2 linked regions of the Shimia isoporae genome follow. The protein of the gene in region 2 interacts with the protein of the main gene of each other region in a pairwise test. Links are inferred from orthologs where the notes say so. Each region holds a gene or a part of one and is shown on either strand. Other genes may lie near its edges.

What was found.
Region 1: the proteins of ribD (region 2) and accC interact in binary tests that used the Escherichia coli proteins (3 or more experiments, as listed by UniProt). The link is inferred for Shimia isoporae from one-to-one orthologs.

The regions. Positions count from the first base shown.
Region 1 is NZ_SMGR01000001.1:957,957-965,932, forward strand. The notes cover bases 2,011-4,832. They hold accC (acetyl-CoA carboxylase biotin carboxylase subunit), read right to left. Parts: upstream 4,187-4,832; coding sequence 2,834-4,186; downstream 2,011-2,833. Other genes in these bases: BXY66_RS04715 (DUF2155 domain-containing protein), read left to right, coding at 2,011-2,233; aat (leucyl/phenylalanyl-tRNA--protein transferase), read right to left, coding at 2,194-2,814; accB (acetyl-CoA carboxylase biotin carboxyl carrier protein), read right to left, coding at 4,196-4,702. In the rest of the region: BXY66_RS04700 (DMT family transporter), read left to right, coding at 1-573; BXY66_RS04705 (NADH:ubiquinone oxidoreductase subunit NDUFA12), read left to right, coding at 896-1,282; outer membrane lipid asymmetry maintenance protein MlaD, read left to right, coding at 1,287-1,733; more of BXY66_RS04715, read left to right, coding at 1,730-2,010; BXY66_RS04735 (LuxR C-terminal-related transcriptional regulator), read right to left, coding at 4,851-5,402; BXY66_RS04740 (CoA transferase subunit B), read right to left, coding at 5,506-6,135; BXY66_RS04745 (CoA transferase subunit A), read right to left, coding at 6,138-6,857; BXY66_RS04750 (L,D-transpeptidase), read right to left, coding at 6,954-7,481; topA (type I DNA topoisomerase), read right to left, coding at 7,660-7,976. UniProt on the Escherichia coli protein: This protein is a component of the acetyl coenzyme A carboxylase complex; first, biotin carboxylase catalyzes the carboxylation of the carrier protein and then the transcarboxylase transfers the carboxyl group to form malonyl-CoA.
Region 2 is NZ_SMGR01000001.1:1,968,864-1,975,158, forward strand. The notes cover bases 3,204-6,005. They hold ribD (bifunctional diaminohydroxyphosphoribosylaminopyrimidine deaminase/5-amino-6-(5-phosphoribosylamino)uracil reductase RibD), read right to left. Parts: upstream 5,244-6,005; coding sequence 4,164-5,243; downstream 3,204-4,163. Other genes in these bases: BXY66_RS09685 (capsular polysaccharide biosynthesis protein), read left to right, coding at 3,204-4,158; nrdR (transcriptional regulator NrdR), read right to left, coding at 5,264-5,731. In the rest of the region: BXY66_RS09675 (capsule biosynthesis protein), read left to right, coding at 1-905; BXY66_RS09680 (polysaccharide biosynthesis/export family protein), read left to right, coding at 1,002-2,150; more of BXY66_RS09685, read left to right, coding at 2,143-3,203; BXY66_RS09700 (HlyU family transcriptional regulator), read right to left, coding at 6,034-6,295. UniProt on the Escherichia coli protein: Converts 2,5-diamino-6-(ribosylamino)-4(3h)-pyrimidinone 5'-phosphate into 5-amino-6-(ribosylamino)-2,4(1h,3h)-pyrimidinedione 5'-phosphate.

The DNA.
Region 1 (7,976 bases), 1.0 Mb from region 2 along the record:
ATCTTGCAAGCCACGCCTTTGGTGGTCGTGGGGGCTGCGGCGTTGGTGTTTGGCGAAACCGTTGGTTGGCGCCGATGGGTTGCGATCGGCATCGGTCTGGCAGGCGTTGTAGTTATCGTGCGTCCAGGCGGAGACAGCTTCTCCGTGCTGTCGTTGCTGGCCGTGGCCGGGATGTTGGGATTCGCCGGCCGTGATCTGGCCAGTCGGGCAGCACCGGCCGGGTTGAGCACAATTTTGCTGGGACTCTACGGATTCTTGACGGTTATCGCGGCGGGCGGGTTTTACGCAATCTATGAACAACGTGCCTTTGTCTTGCCAGAAGGCAGCAGCGGTCTCGCGCTTGGCGCCGCAATCGTGACGGGGGTCTTTGCCTACACAGCCCTGATGAAGGCGATGCGGACCGGCGAAGTGTCTGCTGTTACGCCGTTCAGATATACGCGTTTGCTTTTTGGCGTGGCGCTTGGCGTGTTGGCGTTCGGAGAAAGCATCGACGGTGCCACGTGGCTTGGGTGTGGTCTGATCGTTTTGTCAGGGCTTTTTATCATGCTGCGCGGCAAGGTTGCGGCGCGCTAGGCCTTTGGCGGATCGCCTGAAACGCTGCGGGTAGAGATTGCCTACACACCGATGCGGGTTGCTGCGGCGAGGCCGCCAACAACCCTGTCGGAATGGGTCATACGTCCGGTTTTACACCGGGCCACGGGCCGTGCCGTAAGCTGTGCGCGCACAAATTCTCGCACGGAAGAGGCCGTCGCTTGCGTCACCTTGAGGCTGCATTTGGATTGCCACAGTTTCGGGGGCACGGATGAGAATTCTCAAGGCGATTTCGATGAAGCTGCGAGACTGGACCTTTGGCAGCAAATGGTCCATTAGAGGGAGGAACTTTGCGGAGGCACTCATGGGCATTCTGAACACCATCAACAGCGTACTGACCTGGTGGAACGGGGGAACCCTGAATACCATGCTTTACACCCGTCGTAAGGGTGTGAAAGTGGGAGAAGACGCCGCGGGGAATGTCTATTATCGCAATGCAGATGACAGCAAGCGATGGGTGATGTTCAACGGTGAGGTCGAAGCGAGTCGAATCGACGCGGACTGGCACGGTTGGCTGCATCACACTTTTAAGGATGTTCCCTCTGAGAAAACCTTGCCACACAAAGAATGGGAAAAGCCGCATCAGGAGAACCTGACAGGGTCGGCGGCTGCCTATGCGCCGGTAGGGTCTATTCGTGCTGCGGGCGCGCCAGAAGACCGGCGTGACTACGAGGCATGGAGCCCCGAGTAAACTTATGTCAGCGGTGCGCACAGAGGCTCTGGTCGGCGCGGCTGTTTTGGCTGCCGCGGCGAGTTTTTTGATCTATGCCAGCCAATTCGCAGGTAAGGGTTCTCGAGATGCCGGATACGCTCTGAGTGCGTCTTTCCGCTCGGTTGAGGGTGTCAGCGTAGGTACGGACGTTCGCTTGGCCGGTGTGAAAATCGGAACAGTGACCGACATCACGCTAGACCCGACGACGTTTCGCGCTTTGACTGAGTTCACCGTCGCCGGCGGTATTGATCTTCCGGATGACAGCGCAGTTGTTATCAGTTCAGAAGGGCTCTTGGGGGGCAATTTCGTTGAGATTCTACCCGGCGGATCGCCTTTCAACTTCGAGGAAGGCGACGAGATTGAGGACACGCAAAGCTCTGTAAGCCTTGTGTCGCTGTTGCTGAAATTTGTTAGTGGTGGGGACGAATGATGCGGGCACTGGTTTTTGCTCTGGCAATGATACCTGCGTCCGTTGCTGCGCAGGACGTGGTGATCGAAACACTGCCAATTGCGCCTTTGGAGTTTGAAACGCTGTCTCCGACACCGGAAGTTCTGGGAGATGTGTCCTCGGAGTCTGTTGTGGCCGCGACAGTTGCAGAAGGCGCGATGCTGCGGGGGCTGGATAAATTGACCGGTGAACGGGTCGATTTCGAATTGCAGAACGGGTATTCGACGTTTCTGGGCCCTTTAAGGGTGGACATGGCGCAATGCCGCCACCCGGCCGATAACGCCACTGGTGAGGCTTATGCCTATTTGACCGTGCTTGATCAGCGCGGTGAAGGAGACACGCTGTTTCAAGGCTGGATGATTGCCTCAAGTCCCGCGCTGATGGCCTTGGACCATGCCAGGTATGACGTCTGGGTTTTGCGCTGCAAGGTGTCCGCTAAGCCTCAGGATGAAAGCACTTCCGATGGGGAAGGGAGCGACTGAGCGGTGATGTCTGCGTTTTGTCGTACCGCCCACGTCAGCAGTTTGTGATAGTCCGCTCGAGGAATTTCTATCGCACCGAGTGAGGCCAGGTGGTCAGTGATGAACTGTGTGTCAAACAACGTGAAGCCGGATAGACGCAGGTGAGCTATCAAATAGGCCAGCGCTATCTTGGATCCATTGGTGCGGTTGGAAAACATGCTTTCGCCGAAAAATGCCCCACCCAGAACGACGCCGTAAACACCTCCAGCAAGGGTGTTGTCTTGCCAAACCTCTAGTGAGTGGGCCTTTCCCGTGGTGTGCAACGCCATGTAAAGGCTGTGGATTTCGCCACTGATCCATGTTTCTTCGCGATCCGCGCAGGCGTTCAAGACCCCTTCGAAATCCGCATCAAGCGTGATTGAGTAATCGGCGCGCCGGATGGCGCGGGCAAGGCTGCGGGAAATGTGGAAGGAGTCGAGTGGAAAGATGCCGCGCCGGATTGGATCAACCCAAAAAATATCTGGATCGTCTCGATGTTCCGACATGGGGAAGACCCCCATTGAATAGGCGCGCATCAACAGTTCGGGTGTCAGATCACCCATGACGCGCGCCCATTTATGCTTAGCCCTCGGCCATATTGGATTCGAGCCACTTCTCCAACCAGTGGATATTGTAATCCCCGGAGTGGATGTCGTCCTCTGCCAAAAGCGCTTCAAAGAGAGGCGTGGTTGTGTCGATGCCATCGATGATCAGCTCGCCCAATGCACGGTTCAGGCGGGCAAGAGCTTCTGCACGGTCCCGGCCATGAACGATGAGCTTGCCGATCAGGCTGTCATAGTAGGGTGGGATATTATACCCGTCATAAAGAGCACTATCCATTCGCACTCCCAAGCCGCCGGGAGCATGATAGTGTGTGATTTTGCCGGGACGGGGCGAGAAATCGGGCAGTTTCTCCGCGTTGATCCGTACTTCGATCGCGTGCCCGTTGATTTCCAAGTCATCCTGTCCGAATGACATCGGAAGGCCTTCTGAGACGCGGATTTGCTCGCGGACGAGATCCACACCAAAGATGGCTTCGGTAACTGGGTGTTCCACTTGTAGGCGGGTGTTCATTTCGATGAAGTAGAACTCGCCGTTCTCATAAAGGAACTCGATGGTACCCGCGCCGATGTAGTTGATCTTGGCGACCGCGTCCGCACACACTTTACCGATCTTGGCACGCTCTTCAGGCGTGATTGAGGGGCCTGGGGCTTCCTCGAAAACCTTCTGGTGGCGGCGCTGCAAAGAGCAGTCGCGTTCACCGAGGTGTACGGCTTTGCCTTTGCCGTCACCGAAGACCTGAATCTCGATATGGCGTGGCGTGGTGAGGTATTTCTCGATGTAGACCTCGTCGTTGCCAAAGGCAGCTTTGCCTTCGGCGCGCGCGGTCATGAATGCGCTTTCCATGTCGGCAGCCGTCGCCGCGACTTTCATTCCACGACCACCACCGCCGGCGGTTGCCTTGATGATGACCGGGTAGCCCATTTCTGCGCCCAGTTTCTTTGCCGCGTCGAGATCTGGCACCCCGCCGTCAGAGCCGGGCACACAGGGCACGCCTAGCTTGATCATGGTGTCCTTGGCCGTGATCTTGTCGCCCATGATGCGGATGTGTTCCGCTGTGGGGCCAATGAATGTCAGGCCATGGTCTTCGACCATTTGCACGAATTCGGCATTTTCACTGAGAAAGCCGTAGCCGGGGTGAATCGCTTGCGCGCCGGTGACTTCGCAGGCCGCGATGATTGCAGCCTTGTTCAGATAGCTTTCGGTGCCCGGTGCCGGTCCAATGCAGATAGCCTCGTCAGCCATGCGCACGTGCATGGCGTCTGAATCCGCAGTGGAGTGGACTGCAACCGTGGCAATGCCCATTTCGCGGGCCGCGCGGATCACGCGCAGCGCGATCTCTCCGCGGTTTGCGATCAGGATTTTCTCAAACATTGCAGGCCCTTATTCGATGATAACCAGCGGTGCGCCGTATTCAACGGTGTCGCCATCGCCAACCAGAATGCGAGTTACGGTGCCGGATTTCGGCGCCGGGATGTGGTTCATGGTTTTCATGGCCTCGACGATCAGCAGGGTGTCGCCTTCGGAGACAGACTGGCCGGCGGACACAAAGGTCGGGGCGCCGGGTTCGGCCTGAAGGTAAACAGTACCTACCATTGGCGACGTCACAGCGCCTGGGTGGCTGGCGGGATCTGCTTCCGCGGCGGGTGCCGCCGTGGCTTCCGCCGGTGCTGCAGCAGGCGCAGCCGGTGCTGGTGCGGCTGCAACGGGCGCTGCTGCTACGGCTACAGGCGCGGCCGCGACTTGGGTTTGGCGGCTGACGCGCACGTTCAGGCTGTCATCTTCGCCGTATTCACGCATGACCTCGAGTTCGGTCAGGTCGTTTTCGCGAAGCAGCTCTGCCAGAGCCTGAATGAAGGCGACGTCGGAATCGTGGTTTTTCTTGCTCATTGTCCGTTTTCTATCCTCTGCACGCGGTGCGCGGTTGAGTCTTTTTTGGTTTCCCCTAACGGGGCCTTATAGGTGAAAAGCTGCCCTTAGGAAAGCCGAACCGTCATGAGAAGTGCGAGCGGTAACGGCGTTCCGGCAGGCGTTAGGGCTAGAGCGGCATTCCGGAGAGTTTGGCAACGAGTTCCGCCAGTTTACGAGCCCCGAACTTTCGCAGAAGGCGGGCGCGATACTCTTCAACGGTGCGGTAACTCAGTTCGAGTTCCAGCCCGATTTCCTTCGATGTCAGACCTCGACACGTCAGTATCGCCACTTCGCGTTCGCGTTGCGTAAGCGAAACGATTGGCCGGTCCTCCGACAGGTCTGCAAACGACCATACTGACGTGCTGAACGGGTTTTCTGGGGTATCGGTGGTGGCCGCCTGACCGCGCACACGGCACCAGAATAACGAACCGTCGGCGCGCTTCATGACACGTTCGTCAGAATAGCGGCCGGTCTCTCGGATCGCGGTATATACCTTGGCTCCGATGGTCTGGAAATCTTCTTCGGAGGCATAGATTTCCGCGATTGGCAGGCCTTCGCAATCGGAAGGCGTGAGACCGAACATTTCGCCAAACCGTGGATTGGCGCGTCGAATAACACGGTTTTCCAAAAGAATCAGCCCAACTGGGGCATGTTCAAAGGCGAGGGTATTTTGGTCCATGAGGCCAGTTTTTGGCACAGGATTGCGCAGAGGGGAAGTTTTGTTGTGAGTCACAAAAAAGCCCGGCGCGGTGGCCGGGCTTCTGGATTCGCTTTGGCGAGACTTAATTGACAATAGTCGCCTCAGTCGCGGCGCGGAGTTCGTCCTCGGATACGCCTTCGGCACACTCTACGATTTCGAGCCCGCCCTCGACCACGTCAAGGACGCCGAGGTTGGTGATGATACGGTCCACTACACCTTTGCCAGTAAGGGGAAGGGTGCATTCCTTCAGCACCTTGGAGTCGCCGTGCTTGTTGGCGTGATCCATTACGACCACCACGCGGCCAACGCCAGCGACGAGATCCATTGCTCCGCCCATGCCTTTGACCAGCTTGCCCGGAATCATCCAGTTCGCGAGGTCGCCGTTTTCGGCCACTTCCATTGCACCGAGAATGGCCATGGCGATCTTGCCGCCACGGATCATCGCAAAGGACTGCGCACTGTCAAAGTAGGCGGTTTGAGGCAGTTCGGTAATTGTCTGCTTGCCCGCGTTGATCAGGTCGGGGTCTTCCTCTCCTTCGTAGGGGAAGGGACCCATGCCCAGCATGCCGTTCTCTGACTGAAGAGTCACTTCGACGCCCTCAGGGATGTAGTTGGAAACGAGCGTCGGGATTCCGATGCCAAGGTTCACATACCAACCATCCTGGAGTTCCTGTGCGGCGCGAGCCGCCATTTGATTGCGATCCCAAGCCATTGTTACGCCTCCTTCTGGCGCACAGTGCGCTGTTCGATACGTTTTTCGTGTTCACCCTGAACAAGGCGATGCACATAGATACCGGGCAAATGGATACTGTCGGGGTCCAAAGAGCCTGTGGGCACAATTTCCTCGACCTCTGCGATACAGATTTTGCCGCATGTAGCCGCCGGTGCGTTGAAGTTCCGCGCGGTCTTGCGGAATACGAGGTTGCCGGTTTCGTCGGCTTTCCACGCCTTAACGATGGCCAGATCGGCAAAGATACCTTCTTCCATGATGTAGTCTTCCATCGCGCCGTCAGGGCCAGTCGGGAATTGCTTCTCCATTTTGCCGTCGGCGATCACGGTGCCGACACCAGTTTTGGTGAAGAAGCCGGGTATACCGGCGCCGCCGGCGCGCATGCGTTCAGCCAACGTGCCTTGCGGGTTGAACTCAAGCTCGAGTTCGCCAGAGAGATACTGACGCATGAACTCCGCGTTCTCACCCACATAGGAGCTGATCATCTTTTTGACCTGCTTGGTCTGCAAAAGGATGCCGATCCCAAAGTCGTCAACGCCCGCATTGTTAGAGGCAAACGTTAAGTCTTTTACACCGCTGTCTTTGATGGCGTCGAGCAATAGCTCGGGAATGCCGCAGAGGCCGAAGCCGCCTGAGGCAATGAACATGCCGTCGCTCAGAACGCCCTCGAGCGCATCGGCGGCATTTGCATATACCTTTTTCATGGATGTCTCCCCTTATTCGGAATTGCGGACGTTGTGACGGCGCGTCACCGGGGAGTCAACGTTTGGAAGGGGTATCGCGTATTACTACGGGGCGCATCAAATGATGCGCACTTGAGTGCCGACGGGGCTTATTTCAAAGAGTTCTGCGATCGATGGGTTGTACAACCCAATACAGCCGTCAGAGCTGCGACGACCGATCTTGCGTGTGTCATGAGTGCCATGGATGAGGTAGGCTGGCCATTCCAGATACATGGCGTGGGTTCCCAGCGGATTGTCTGGACCCGGAGGCATATACTTCAGTTCCGGATTGCGCTCGACCATGCTGGGCGTCGGCGTCCAGTCCGGACCCACGCGTTTGCGCACGATTTTTGTATAACCGCGTTTGGTGAGGTCTTCTGTCATCGGAACAGAGGTGGGGTAGACGCGATAATCGCTTCCATCTGCGCTCCAATAATGCAACGCGCGCGAAGTTGTGTCCGCAACAATGGTGGCCTTGCCCAGAGTGTCAAAGTGATCGCGCCAGTTCTGTTGCGAGAAGCTTGAGATGTTTCGGACGGCTGTCACCGGTGCTTCCACTTCTTCTTGAGCGAGCCCGGCGCGAGCAGTGAGTGCAAGCGTGGGCATCGCCAAAAGGAAAGCACGGCGGGGCATTCGGGAAGGGTTCATGGTGCGGACCTGCTCTGTTTTGTGATTGATGTGCAGGCACACATCAAAAAACGCAATTCCGCGGTTTCTAAAACTTTCGTGAGCAAGGCGTGTCATGAGGATGATGGGCGGAGAACCGCCCATCATCCTGCAATGATTATTTGGAAGAGGCTTTCTTTGCGGCGGTTTTTTTCTTTGCCGGCGCTTTCTTACGGGTGGCCTTCTTTTTCCCCGCCTTTTCTGAAATCCATTCGAGAGCCTGTTCCATGGTCACGTCCTTGACCTCGACCTCTTTCGGGATCGTTGCGTTGACCTTTTCCCATTTCACATAGGGTCCGTAACGCCCGTCCATGATGTTCACCGGGCCGCCGTCCGGGTGATCGCCAAGTTCACGCAGAGCCTTGGCCGCAGCGCGTCGTCCGCGCCCCGGATTGTTGCGCTTCTCGGTGATCATTTCCACCGCGCGGTTCATGC
Region 2 (6,295 bases):
GACTGATGTCGATGGACATCGCACAAATGACAAAAGCGCTGGAAGGGGCGGACCTCGACACGCCGATGCCACCTGCGCATTGGGGCGATATGCGGCAACACGTCTTTTATGGCGCCCTCTACCACTTCTTTGTGATGTTCGCGAATTGGCGTTACCGGAACTTCCGCCCGCACCGCTCGCTGACGGTGGCAGAAGAGTTTGCCCTCTACATCAAACGACTTGTGCTGATGCCTTTCCAAGCGATTGAACGCCGTTTCGCGACGCTGCGCATTCGGTTCGGCGGCTTCCCCTACCATCTGGCGCTATTGCAACTTGAACATGACAGCAGCTTCCAGAAACACTCGCCATTCGACAGCATGACGGATTTTCTCGCTCTGCTGGTTGAGAATTTTGCGGCGGGAGCCCCCAAGCATCACCACCTTGTTTTCAAAGCGCACCCACTGGAGGATGGTCGGGCTCCCTTGCGCAAAGAGATCAAACGCCTGGCAAAACAACACGGTATTTCCAATCGCGTTCATTGGGTCAGGGGAGGCAAACTTGCCCAGCTTCTGAATGACGCCCGCACTGCGGTAACCGTCAATTCCACAGCCGCACAGCAGGTGCTTTGGCGCGGGATTCCGCTCAAGGTATTCGGCGACGCCGTCTACAACCAACCAGAATTCGTCAGCACGCAACCGCTTCCGGAGTTTTTCGCAGGCGCGACCCGTCCGGACAACCAAGCCTACAAAATCTACCGCCGCTTCCTATTGGAAACCAGCCAAGTGCCCGGCGGCTTTTATTCCTCCGCAGGCCGCCGCCAACTGATGCGACAAGTGGTTGATATGATGCTTTCGCCCCACGATCCTTACGAAGCCCTTGAGGCCGGCACAGCGGCACCAAGGCAACAGTTGCGACTGGTGACCTGACCGACACAAGGTCTAGCGCTGGATTTTTGGTTTGGATTCCGCTAAGTTGCGGTCAAAACCTGAGGCAGAACAATAACAGGTCGAGGAGACCGAGCAGTGAAATCCATCCAAAATCGTTGGGTGAAGTGCGCCTGTGCGCTGGCCATATCTTGCTCAGTGGCCAGCTGTACTCTCGTGCCACGATCCGGACCCAGCAAACGCGAAATTTACGCCGGATCCGTCCAGCAAGAGGGCGACGCCTTTATCGTTGCGGTAAACGACCGTGTGACGCGCGCAACAGCGGTTGTCCCGGCCCTTGGCTTCTCAGACGGGTTCAAAAACGCCGGACAGCTCGGATCAGACACGATCCGCCCGGGCGACATTCTCTCGCTAACGATCTGGGAGAACGTCGACAAACCGCTTTTGGGACCGGAAGGTCAAGTTGCTGCGATCCTTGAAGAAGTTCAGGTCGATGGCTCCGGATTTATCTTTGTGCCTTATGCGGGTCGTATTCGCGCCGCAGGGAACACTCCCGAGGGCATCCGTCGCATCATTTCTTCCAAGCTCGAAGAACAGACCCCCGATCCACAAGTCGAGGTGCGCCGTGCTGCCGGTGATGGCGCCACGGTTTCCTTGGTCGGAACGGTGGGTGCGCAAGGCGTCTACCCTATCGAACGCCCGACACGAACACTTTCCACAATGCTCGCTCATGCGGGTGGCGTAACGATTGTTCCTGAAATCGCGCAGATCACCGTTCTGCGTGGAAGCACATCCGGCAAGATCTGGTTTCAGGACCTCTACGAAAATCCCCAACTCGACATCGCCCTGCGTGGGGGTGACCGCATTTTGGTTGAAGAGGACACCCGCGCATTTACTGCTTTGGGCGCCACCGGCACCCAAAGTCGTGTGAATTTCTTTTCCAGAGACCTCTCCGCAATCGAAGCGCTGGCGCAAGTCGGCGGTCTGTTGCCAACATCAAGTGATCCCACCGGCGTGTTTGTCTTCCGAAACGAAGCAGAGCCTGTTGCCAATCAGGTTCTCGGTCGTGGCGACTTAAGTGGCGCGCAGCGTATGGTCTATGTGCTCGATCTCACGCAGCCGAACGGAATGTTCATGGCTCGCGATTTCGTGGTACGCGACGGCGACACGCTCTATGTGACCGAGGCGCCGATCACCACTTGGAACAAAACCATCGCTTCGATCACTGGCACACTCACCTCGGCGGATACGCTGTTGGCTGTGGGCGGACTTGGCACAGGTGGATAAAGGCCACAACGAGAATGAACTCCAAGCCGCCGGGGCCAACGACCCCCGGCGGCTTTTTGCATTCAACGGCGGGTTCTTTCAGCAAAAACGGCTGCGCCGCATCATCGAGCTGGCAGGCTACGAGCTGAAATTCGGCAAACCTGACGAAGACGACCTTATCGCCATCTGGGGACAAAGCCCGACCAGCCATCGCGGCGAAGCCGTATCAGATCGCACCGGCGCAAACTGTCTTTATTTCGAGGACGCGCTTTTGCGGTCCCTACATCCCGGTCGCGTAAAAAAAGAGCCCCCTGTCGGTCTAATGATAGACGCCAAGGCACCCCATTTTGATCCATCAACACCGTCTGATCTCGAAAGGTTGCTTGCGAACCACCCTCTTGATGACACCGCGCTTTTGAACCGTGCACGCGGAGCAATAGAACGCATCAAAGAAGCCCATCTCACAAAATACTGCGCGGTTGAAACCGATCAGGACATCCCCGCGCCCGGATATGTTCTGGTGATCGACCAGACCCGCGGAGACGCATCAGTGACCGCATCAGCCCCTGGCGACGGCATCGCCGAGAGCCGTTTCCGGGAGATGCTGATCATGGCGCAGGAAGAACACCCCGGGTGCCCGGTCCTGATCAAAACCCATCCGGAAACGCAACATGGCGCGCGTTCGGGATACTTCGGACCTGATGATGAAACCGACCGAGTTTCACTTTATTCGGAACCGGTCAGCCCATGGCAGCTGTTTGAAGGTGCCGTCGGCGTATACACTTTCTCTTCCCAGTTGGGCTTCGAAGCCATTTTTGCTGGCCACAAACCACGCGTTTTTGGTCAGCCTTTCTACATCGGCTGGGGCCTTACATCGGACGAATACCCCCTCCCCCGCCGTCATCGCCAACTGACGCGCGCGCAACTTTTTGCCGCCGCGATGATCCTATATCCCACATGGTATGATCCTTACGGTGACCAATTGTGCGAGCTCGAGGATGCTATCGAGCAACTCGCCGCACAGGCCCGCACCTGGCGGGAAGACCGACATGGATGGACCGCACACGGTATGCGGCTTTGGAAGCGAAAACCCCTGCAAAGTTTCTTTGGCTCGGAAAAGTCGCCGGTATTCAACCGTCAGCGCGATGACCGCCCGGCCATGGTTTGGGCAAGCAAGGCAGGTCCCGAAGGTGCACTTCGTGTCGAAGACGGTTTCCTGCGCTCCCGTGGTCTCGGAGCTGAACTCGTTCCGCCACTGTCGCTGGTATGTGACGATCTTGGTATCTACTACGATCCATCCGGTGAAAGCCGACTGGAGCGTTTGATCGCGAAGCGCGCCACTCTTCGCCCTGATCAGGACCTCAGAGCCGATCGGCTGATCCAGTCTTTGCGTGACCTAGGCTTGAGCAAATATAATCTAGGTGGTGACACACCAGACCTTCCGGCGGGGCGACGCATACTCGTTCCCGGACAGGTCGAAGATGATGCTTCGATCGTTGCCGGTACTTCCGCAATCAGAACAAATCTCGATCTCCTGCAGGCCACGCGCGCTGCAAATCCGGACGCGGTAATTCTTTACAAACCTCATCCGGACGTGGAGGCAGGCCTGCGTGCGGGCGCCATCGAGCAGGACATTGCGGACATGACATTGCCAAACACAGACATGGCGTCACTTCTCGAGAAAATCGACGAAGTCTGGACGATGACATCCCTGTCCGGCTTTGAAGCCCTCATTCGCGGCAAGAAAGTAACCACTTTCGGAGCACCTTTTTACGCCGGTTGGGGCCTGACAACAGATTTGGGCGACGTGCCAGCCCGACGCATAGCGGAACCAAGCCTGCAAGGGTTGGTGCACGCAACGCTGATAGATTACCCGCGCTACAGAGATCCGATAACGGGCCTCCCTTGCGCGGTTGAGGTGGCCCTAGAACGCCTTTCTACCGGTGAAATCCCTCACCCCGGCTGGTCAAACAGAACTCTGTCCAAACTTCAGGGGCTTTTGGCGAGCTATAGCTGGATCTGGCGCTAACCTGCTTAGTGCGGCTCGATCCGATGCCACACCGACATGACGTCTCGCCCGACAGATCGCTGGGACACAAGGTCAAACCTAGGGGCTTCCGCCAATCGCTCAACGCCCATCGCGCCGATTGCGGGGTATCCCTCTGCGCCCAACACCATACCCGCGTTGAATGTGATGAGTTCGTCCACAACGTCCGCAGACAACAAAGACGCGGCCAGCGCACCGCCGCCCTCACAAAAGACGCGTGTCAGTCCCTTTGCGCCAAGGGCTTGCAACAATGACACAGGGGAAATCTGCGCCCCGTGAAGGTCGCAGGGCAGCAACTCCGCTCCGAGATCTTCCCAAGCCTTCAGTAGGTTAGCGTCGGCGTCTGCACCGTGAGCAATCCACACCGGGGTTTCTCGTGCCGTGCGCGCCAGAGTACCCATAAACGGCAGATCCAGTCGCCGCGATACCACCACGCGCACAGGCTGACGCTCCCCCCCCAGTTCCCGAACGGTCAGAGACGGGTCATCAGCGCGCGCCGTCCCTCCGCCGACCATGACCGCGTCATGTCGCATCCGCATCGCATGGACTTCGCGGCGCGCCTCAGGCCCCGTGATCCACTTACTTTCTCCGGTCGCGGTCGCTATCGCTCCGTCCAGTGTGCTTGCCAGTTTCAGAGTTAGAAACGGCCGCCCTAGATCGGTTTTCAGGAAGAACCCCTGCAGATCGCGAGCCGCCTCATCCGCCATCACGCCGGTTTCAACTTCGATCCCCGCGTCGCGCAACATGGCCAGACCGCGTCCCGAAACACGGGCATCGCTGTCCTCAACCGCGACCACGACTCGCGAGACTTGAGCGGCAATGAGAGCTTCTGCGCAGGGTGGCGTTTGTCCATGGTGCGCACAAGGCTCCAGAGTGACATAGACCGTTGCACCACGGGCGGCATCACCCGCCTGCGAAAGAGCCACTGGTTCCGCATGAGGACGCCCGCCCGGCTGCGTCCAGCCACGCCCCACAACGCGGCCATCTTTCACAATGACGCATCCCACTGCGGGGTTGGGCCAGCACTGCCCCTGCCCGCGTCGCCCCAAAGACAACGCGAGCCGCATATACCGATTGTCGGACAAAATTACTCCTCAGGCTGAGTATCCGGACGCAACTCTGAGACGAATTTATCAAAATCATCCGCAGCCTGAAAGTTCTTGTATACGCTGGCGAAGCGCACGTAGGCGACCGTATCGATCCGCGCCAACGCTTCCATGACGATCTCGCCGATCTTATGGCTTTGAATGTCTGTCTCGCCCATACTTTCAAGCCGGCGCACGATGCCGCTGATCATCTGGTCAATGCGTTCTGGTTCCACAGGGCGCTTCTGCATAGAAATCCGAATAGAGCGCTCGAGCTTGTCGCGATCGAAGTCTTCGCGGCGACCATTGGACTTAACCACCACCAAATCGCGCAACTGAACCCGCTCGTAGGTTGTGAATCTGCCTCCACAAGCCGGGCAAAAGCGCCGCCGCCGGATCGAAACGTGATCCTCAGCAGGGCGCGAGTCTTTAACCTGTGTGTCGATATTTCCGCAAAACGGACAGCGCATGGGCCTTCCCTTCGTTCGTCTGCTCTTTGATACCGCCAAGTATCGCCTGTGTTGGGGTTTTTCCCCAGTTATCCACAGGCACTATAGGGCAGCTACAATTCTTTGGGTAGAGGCAAATATGCGCCCCAAGATAGGCGCCAGTATTCGTATAGAGGGAAAAATTTCGAAGTATTCCCCTGTTACAATTTTCCCCGCCGCACCTATATCAATTTCAAAGGCCTCTCCAAGCCTCCAATTCATGCAGAAACGCCGTCACAGTCGCGATGTGACGGTGTTTTATTTTGCGTTTTGGCGAAGTGGCGTCAGAAAAGCGCCGCGCCCATTTGATCAATCAGCTGCTTGGCTTTGCGCACCGACATCTCGACTGCCTCGTCATGATCGCGGATGACGTCAGCGCGGATCAACGTGTGTTCCTTGGCTACCCCGTCGACATACCCTTCGATTTTGGCAGACACCCGGAATTGGCCACCTTCCTTTATCGGTGAGGGAGTGATCGTATAGCCTTCGTACTCAAGACTATCGGCAGAAACCGACGCTTCCTCTGTTTCACCCCCGCCAAACAGC